DNA from 2 places in the Bradyrhizobium sp. 26S5 genome. Region 1 is predicted to be linked to the other one. Evidence: predicted binding sites of a transcription regulator. Region 1 holds the regulator's gene; the other holds the start of a gene.
The links. The regulator LexA, encoded in region 1, represses DNA repair genes until DNA is damaged. The targets are predictions, from matches to a motif close to TGTTCNNNNTGTGTTCNG.
Positions count from the first base shown of each region.

Region 2: uvrA (excinuclease ABC subunit UvrA) is a predicted target of LexA. The motif match lies at 2,728-2,745, and genes of this name have one in related genera.

Region 1 is NZ_CP145948.1:5,237,204-5,241,396, reverse strand. It holds partial or broken gene V5279_RS24355 (ComEC/Rec2 family competence protein) at 1-987, shown strand, start outside; gene V5279_RS24350 (hypothetical protein) at 1,084-1,311, opposite strand; gene V5279_RS24345 (hypothetical protein) at 1,474-1,902, opposite strand; gene lexA (transcriptional repressor LexA) at 2,245-2,949, opposite strand; gene glp (gephyrin-like molybdotransferase Glp) at 3,181-4,193, opposite strand, start outside.
Region 2 is NZ_CP145948.1:4,754,413-4,758,605, forward strand. It holds gene uvrA (excinuclease ABC subunit UvrA) at 1-2,641, opposite strand, end outside; gene V5279_RS21975 (outer membrane protein) at 2,897-3,556, opposite strand; gene V5279_RS21980 (outer membrane protein) at 3,862-4,193, opposite strand, start outside.

The sequences.
Region 1 (4,193 bases):
TTCGGCGACTGCGCGGGTCGCGCTGTGGGGAGGGCGCGAGCTCACGATGCTGATGCTGGCCTCGCTGGTGGCGGGGCTGGCGACGACACCCTACGCCGCGTTCCATTTCCATCGCGTGACGCCCTACGGGCTGCTCGCCAACCTCGCGGCGATGCCGGTGGTGTCGGCGATCGTGATGCCGGCGGGTCTGCTCGGCCTCCTCGCCATGCCGTTCGGCTTTGATGGCGTGTTCTGGGCGATCATGGGCTTCGGCATCGACTGGATGATTTTGGTGACGCAATGGGTCGCCGCGCTGCCTGGCGCGGTGGGCCGGATGGCGGCGTTCGGCATCGGGCCGCTGATCGTCGCAAGCGCGGGCATCATCCTGCTTGGGCTGTTGCGCACGCCGCTGCGCTGGTCCGGCGCGGTGCTGCTGGTGGTGGCCACAGTCTGGGCGCTGAGGGCCCCGCTGCCGGACGTGCTGATTTCCGCCGACGGCCGCAACGTCGCGGTGCGTGGCGGCGACGGGCGGCTGCTCTGATGCATAGCGCGAAGGATGCATTCCTGGTCAAGGAATGGCTGGCGGCGGATGCCGATGCGCGGACCGCCGCCGATGCGTCGCTCGGCGGGGGCGTCTCCTGCGATCCGAGCGGCTGCGTCACCCAGGGCCCGGGCGGCGCCTTCGTCGCGCTGGCGATGCGGCCGGAGGCGCTGGCCGACGATTGCGAGCGGGCGGCGCTGATCGTCACCGCGCGGCCGGCGCCGCAGGGTTGCGCGGCCTCGGTGATCGATGCCGAGCGGCTGCGGCGCCACGGTGCGCTGGTGCTGCGGCGGACCGGCGCCGGCTACGCCGTCGATGCGGTGAAGCCCGGCGGCATCGACCGGCCGTGGTCGCCGGCGGTTCCCGGTGACGGTGAGAGCGAGACGGTCCTCCGCACACCCGCCGCCGCGCCGCGGCCCGCAGTCGATGCGACCCCGGCCGAGACCGACCTGCAGGGCGACGACTAGAGTTTTGGTTCTGATTTAATCAGAACCAAAACTCTAGTTTCTTGTTTTCACGCGTTTTCTTCACGCGAACCGGTGTCCACTTCGCTCGAAAACGCTTCAGCCGTTGCCGGGCGAGGGGCCGGTCGGCAGCTCGAACAGGCCGAGATGGTACTCGTCGGAATCGGGGCCGGCGTCGGGCTTCTTGACGAGGGTGAAGATGGCCTCGGGAAACTGCTCCCAGACCTTGAGATCATCGGCCGTCACTGTCAGCCAGCCGAACCGGAACATGTAGCGGCCCGGCTCAGTGACGCGTCCAGCCTTTTGCCATGTGACCTTGTCGACCACTGCGCAGGTTTCCGTGAGTACACGTCCTCCGTACGCGATGATGCGCCAAGGCGCTCGCCGACGCAAATCTCCTGCTGCGCCCCGGAAGCGGAAATCCGGGGTCGCTCGAAATCGCCTAAGGTCATCCGCCGCCGAGTGGCTCATTCCGCGGCGACGATGCGCTCAACCCAAAAACAGCGACGCGAATGCGGAGGGCCGCCGCTCCACAACCTTCGGCTTGTGCTCGACCGGCGGATGCAGTGCCGGCAATTGCAGCACGCTGACGCGCTGTCCCTCGACGAGCTGGGTCACCAGAACGTGGCTGCCGTCGGGGAATTCGACCGCGTCATGATGGCGATCGGGCACGTCGGGCTCGACTTCGTTGAACACGCCGACGCGGAAATTCATCGTCTTGGTCCAGATCCAGCGGCTGTCGTAGCGAACGTTCTCGGCGAAAGCGAGCTCGGTGCCCGGCAGCATGCAGACCGCGACAGTGGGATCGTTCTCCGAAGCAAAGCCGCGGGTCGACGTGCCGCGGAAAGTCGTGGTGATCAGCGTCTCTCCGACAATGGCGGGGCGCGATGCCACGGCGTGCAGACTATAGTCACACATCGGATGGCTCCTCTTTTCGAGGTAGCGACCCGTGCCTCTCCTTGAGGCGCAGGCCTCTACCAGAGTGGACGATAGCAAACGAGTGTCTGCTCGTTTCTGGGCGATTGTACGACTGGCCGTCGAACGCCTCAATCACAAACGCGCTACACTGCGCGAGAGGTATCAGGGCGCATCCTAGGTGGTCCGCACGTCGCACTATCTTCCAAGGAACGATCCGATCTGTTGCTCGTTCCCGGATCGGGATGACTTTTCTTCGAATCGTCATCCCGCTCCATATGTCTGTTCGAGCATGACCTTTTCGGAAAACCGCTCCGCACTTTTCCGGATCATGCTCCGCCGCCGTCAGTATTTGCGATACAGCCCGATCAGCTTGCCCTGGATGCGGACCCGGTTCGGCGGCAGGATGCGCACTTCATAGGCAGTGTTGGCCGGCTCGAGCGCGATCGATGCACCGCGGCGGCGGAAGCGCTTCAGGGTGGCTTCCTCCTCGTCGATCAGCGCCACCACGATGTCGCCGGTGTTGGCGACGTCGTTGCGCTGGATCAGCGCCATGTCGCCGTCGAGGATGCCGGCGTCGACCATGGAATCGCCGCGTACTTCCAGCGCATAGTGCTCGCCGGAGCCGAGCATGTCGGGCGGCACGCTGATGGTGTGGCTGCGGGTCTGCAGCGCCTCGATCGGCGTACCGGCCGCGATCCGGCCCATCACGGGGACGGCGACCGGACGGTTGCCGTCGTCCTCGGCGATCGGCGGCGTGCTGCTGCGCTTGCCGAGGGTGCCTTCGATGACGCTCGGCGTGAAGCCGCGGCGACCGTTGCCGCCGCCGGCGGCCAGTTCGGGCAGCTTGATGACCTCGATGGCGCGGGCGCGGTTGGGCAGGCGGCGGATGAAGCCGCGCTCCTCCAGCGCAGTGATCAGGCGGTGGATACCGGACTTCGAGCGCAGATCGAGCGCATCCTTCATCTCGTCGAAGGAGGGCGGCACGCCGGCCTCTTTCAGACGTTCATTGATGAAACGCAGAAGTTCGTACTGTTTGCGCGTGAGCATCTCGAGCATTCCCCCGGTTGATAGCGTCGTTCGATTCCGAGACTCTTCAGGTGGGGCCTTCAGACGGGGCCTGATCTCGGGAGCGCAATGCTCCCTGGCGGCTTCCCGATTGTAGACACCAGTACTCGAAACAAATCATGAACGGACACTATATGTTCGATATGTGTTCCGCAACCAATTAATTTCCGGTGAACGCATCAGGCGGCGCGCAATCGGCAGCCCGCGAAAACCTCAGTCGGGCAGTGTGAGGATCTCGCATTCGCTGCCCTTGGCGGCGGCGGGCGCAAACGGCGGACGTACCAGAAGTGCCCGCGCCGCAGCGAGATTCCCGAGCAGCGAACTATCCTGCTGCATCACCGGCGTGGCGATCAGCGCGCCGTCCTGGCGCTCCTCGAGACGCGCGCGCAGATAGTCCTCGCGCTGGTCGTTGGCGGCGAGGTCGCGGCCGAGCACGGCGGTGGTGCGGACATGATGGATCGTGTTCCGACCGCTCAAAGCCCGAATCAACGGCACCAGAAACAGGAAGGCGCAGACATAGGACGACACCGGATTGCCGGGCAGGCCGATCACCCGCATGGCCCCGAGCCGGCCGTGCATCATCGGCTTGCCGGGCCGCATCGCGATCCGCCAGAACGCCATCGCGACGCCCTCGGCCTCCAGCGACTGCTTGACCAGATCGTGGTCGCCGACCGAGGCGCCGCCGGTCGTAATCAGGATGTCGGCGCCGGCCTCCCGCGCCCGGCGGATACCGGCCGTGGTCGCGGCCACCGTGTCGGCGGCCACCCCGAGATCGACGGTCTCGGCGCCTTCGGCGCGCGCCAGCGCACGCAGCGCATAGCCGTTGGAATAGACGATCTGGCCGGGGCCGGGCTGGGAGCCCGGCATCACCAGTTCGTCGCCGGTGGCGAGCACTGCGACCTTCGGGCGGCGGCGCACCGCGAGTTCCGGATAGTTCATGGCGGCCGCAAGCGAGAGCGCGCGGTCGGACAGGCGGCTGCCGCCGTTGAGCAGCAGGTCGCCCTCACGGAAGTCGACGCCGGCCGGGCGGATGTGCCGTCCCGGGCTCGCTGCCTCGGTGATCGAGATGTGGTCGCCATCGACCCGGGTGTCTTCCTGGATGATGACGGCATCGGCGCCATGGGGGATCACGCCGCCGGTGAAGATCCGCACCGCTTCGCCGGCACTGAGCGTCCGCTCGAACGGCCGGCCGGCGGCGACTTCGCCGATCACCTTGAGCCGGGACT
Region 2 (4,193 bases), 480 kb from region 1:
CCTTGGCGAGCTTGACGCGCTGGGCTTCGCCGCCGGACAGCGTGGTGGCCTGCTGGCCGACATGGATGTAGTCGAGGCCGACGCGGTGCAGGGTCTGGAAGGTTTCGCGCACGCGCGGCACCGCCTTGAAGAACTCGGCGGCTTCCTCGACCGTCATGTCGAGCACGTCGGCGATGCTCTTGCCCTTGAACAGCACCTCCAGCGTCTCGCGGTTGTAGCGCTTGCCCTTGCAGGTGTCGCAGGTGACGTAGACGTCGGGCAGGAAGTGCATCTCGATCTTGATGACGCCGTCGCCCTGGCAGGCCTCGCAGCGGCCGCCCTTGACGTTGAAGGAGAACCGCCCGGGCTCGTAGCCGCGTGCCTTCGCCTCCGGCAGGCCGGCGAACCATTCGCGGATCGGCGTGAAGGCGCCGGTATAGGTCGCGGGGTTCGAACGTGGCGTGCGGCCGATCGGCGACTGATCGATGTCGATGATCTTGTCGATGTGCTCGAGGCCCTCGATGCGGTCGTGAGGTGCGGCGCCTTCGCTGGCGTTGTTGAGCTTGCGGGCGATCGCGCGGTACAGCGTGTCGATCAGCAGCGTCGACTTGCCGCCGCCGGAGACGCCGGTGACGCAGGTGAACAGGCCGAGCGGGATCTCGGCCGAGACGTTCTTCAGATTGTTGCCGCGGGCGTTGATCACCTTGATGGTGCGCCGGTGGTTCGGCGGCCGCCGGTCCGGGATCGCAACCGACAGCTCGCCGGTCAGATATTTGCCGGTCAGCGATTTCGGGTTGCGCATGATCTGGTCGGGCGTGCCTTCGGCCACGATGTGGCCGCCGTGCATGCCGGCGCCGGGGCCGATGTCGAGCACATAATCGGCGAGGCGGATGGCGTCCTCGTCATGCTCGACCACCACGACCGTGTTGCCGAGGTCGCGCAGCCGCTTCAACGTGTCGAGCAGGCGGGCGTTGTCGCGCTGGTGCAGGCCGATCGACGGCTCGTCCAGCACGTAGAGCACGCCGGTCAGGCCCGAGCCGATCTGCGACGCCAGGCGGATGCGCTGGCTCTCGCCGCCCGACAGCGTGCCGGAGGAGCGCGACAGCGTCAGGTAATTCAGGCCGACGTCGAGCAGGAAGGTCAGGCGCTCGCGGATCTCCTTGAGGATACGCGCGGCGATTTCGTTCTGCTGCGCGTTGAGTGCCGCCGGCACCGTCTCGAACCATTCGCCGGCGCGCCTCACCGAGAGCTCGGAGATCTCGCCGATGTGCTTAGCCCCAATCTTGACGCACAGCGCCTCGGGCTTCAGCCGGTAACCGTTGCAGCCGGCACAGGGCACGTCGGAGAAATACTTGCCGAGCTCCTCGCGCGCCCACTCGCTCTCGGTCTCGCGATAGCGGCGGTTGATGTTGGTGATGACGCCCTCGAACGGCTTCTTGGTGTCGTAGGAGCGCACCCCGTCCTCATAGGAGAACTTGATCTCGTCGTCGCCGGAGCCGTGCAGCAGCGCAGCCTGCACCTTCTTGGGCAGGTCCTTCCACTTGGTGTCGAGCGTGAACTTGTAGTGCTTGCCGAGCGCGGTCAGGGTCTGGATGTAATAGGGCGAGGACGACTTGGCCCAGGGCGCGATCGCGCCCTTGCGCAAGGTCAGCTCCTTGTCCGGGATGACGAGGTCCTCGTCGATATGCTGCTCGACGCCGAGGCCGCCGCAGGCGGGACAGGCGCCATAGGGATTGTTGAACGAGAACAGGCGCGGCTCGATCTCGGGGATCGTGAAGCCCGAAACCGGACAGGCGAATTTTTCCGAGAACAGGATGCGTTCGGGGCCGCTCTTGTCGTGGATCTTTGCGGTCTTCTTCTTGTCCTCTTTCTTCTCGTCTTGCGCGGCCGCCGCGGGCGCGTCGGCGTATTCGATCACGGCGAGGCCTTCGGCGAGCTTCAGCGCAGTTTCGAAGCTCTCCGCGAGGCGTTGCGAAAGGTCCGGGCGCACCACGATGCGGTCGACCACGACGTCGATGTCGTGCGGGAATTTCTTGTCGAGCGCGGGCGCCTCCGACAGCTCATAGAAGGTGCCGTCGATCTTGACGCGCTGAAAACCCTTCTTGAGGTACTCGGCGAGCTCCTTCTTGTACTCGCCCTTGCGGCCGCGCACGACCGGCGCCAGCAGATAGAGGCGGGTGCCTTCCGGCAGCGCCAGCACGCGGTCGACCATCTGCGAGACGATCTGGCTTTCGATCGGCAGGCCGGTGGCCGGCGAATAGGGCACGCCGACGCGCGCCCACAACAGGCGCATGTAGTCGTAGATCTCGGTGACGGTGCCGACGGTGGAGCGCGGATTCTTCGACGTGGTCTTCTGCTCGATCGAGATCGCAGGCGACAGGCCATCGATCTGGTCGACGTCGGGCTTCTGCATCATCTCGAGGAATTGGCGCGCATAGGCCGAAAGTGACTCGACGTAGCGGCGCTGGCCCTCGGCATAGATGGTGTCGAACGCGAGCGACGACTTGCCCGAGCCGGACAGGCCGGTGAACACGACCAGTCTGTCGCGCGGAATCTCGACGTCGATGTTCTTCAGATTGTGTTCGCGCGCGCCGCGGATCGTGATGGCGCGCGATGAGGAGCCGGCGTTCTGTTGGCGCTTCGCCTTGAGCACTTCATCCATTGCGACAATTCCGGGCGCATGATCGGGCGCCTTTTGGGCGCGCATCGCCGGTGCTGCCGGGACCTTGCGCCGATGGGTGAGAAGACTGGAACGTAGGAAGAACGGCGGCAGATTTCTAGTGCTGAGTCGTCTCCATCAACGGATAGTTTGCCCGATGGCAGCAGCCGTCAGCAGGGCTGGTTCCGGCAACGAAAAAGGCCGGCGTTAGGCGCCGGCCTTCCGTGTGAGGTCGTAGCGAAACGACCAGTCCCTGGCTCAGTACTTGGCGACGATCGGGCCGCCGAAGTGATAGTTCACGCCGAACTGGACGCTGTGCAGGTTGAGGTCGCCGGAGGGCACGCCGAAGTAGTTTTCGCTGCTCAGGCTGCGATACAGGTACTCGCCCTTGATCGACCACTGCGGCGCGATGAAGGCTTCGATGCCAGCGCCGACGGTCCAGCCGGAGTGGAAGTTGCTCTGCGAGGTAGTCAGGCCGAAGCCGCTAAGGGTAATCTTGTTGTCGATCCAGGCATAGCCACCGGTGCCGTAGAACAGCACCTTGTCGACCGCGAAGCCGAGGCGGCCGCGCACGGTGCCGAGTGCGTCGATCTTGCTCGTCGCGGTGATGCCAAAGCCGGTGGCGGAGGCATTGACGTCAGCCCAGGCGCCGTCGGCCTCAAGGCCGTACACGATGTTGCTGGCCTGCCAGTTGTAGCCGATGGTGCCGCCACCGAAGCCGCCTTCCATCTTCGGATTGCCGGAATCCTCGCTGGCATAGCCACCGAAGCCGCCGATGTAGAAGCCGGTCCAGTTGTAGATCGCGGCCGGCGGCGGAGCCTTCACGTAGGGGGCGCGTGCAGTCATGTCGGCGGCCATCGCAGGTGCAAAAGTGCTCAGTGCGAGCATGCCGGCCGATGCCAGCAAAACATTCCTGATTTTCAAAGTCCGAGTCCCGTTTTCTTGCCCATTTTCTTGTCCCTCCAAACATTGGAGGGAGCGTCACGGCAATGTTGCGTGACGAGCAAAAGTTTCTACACAGAAATCGCGGAGGTTGTGTAACCGGGAAACCACAATGCACGGAAAACGAGCGCGCGAGGTGCGCACGTACCAATAGGAGAGCCGGCGCGAGGCTGGCTCCGGTCTCCGATGCTATGGACCGGGGCGTTCGGCCGTTCGATCGCGCAAACAAAAAGGCCGGCGCAACGCCGGCCTTTCGTCTGGATCAGATCCGCTGCGTGCGATCAGTAGCGCGGAACGACCGGGCCACCCCACTTGTAGTTCACGCGGACGGTGACGAGGTCGACGTCCTGGCGGTCGCGGATGGTGCTGAACAGCGCGCCATTCGGGGTGGTGAGGTTGTAGGTCTTGTCCTGCATGAACAGGTGGTCGTATTCGATACCAGCGGTCCAGTTCGGCGCGAAGCCGACTTCGATGCCGGCGCCGATGGTGCCACCCCAGCGGGTGTCGGTGGCGCGGCCGCCGAGCGCGCCGGTCGGCGTGAAGTAGGTGCTGAAGCGGTTGTCGGTCAGCGCCGCACCGCCCTTGGCGTAGAGCAGCACGTTGTTGACGGCGT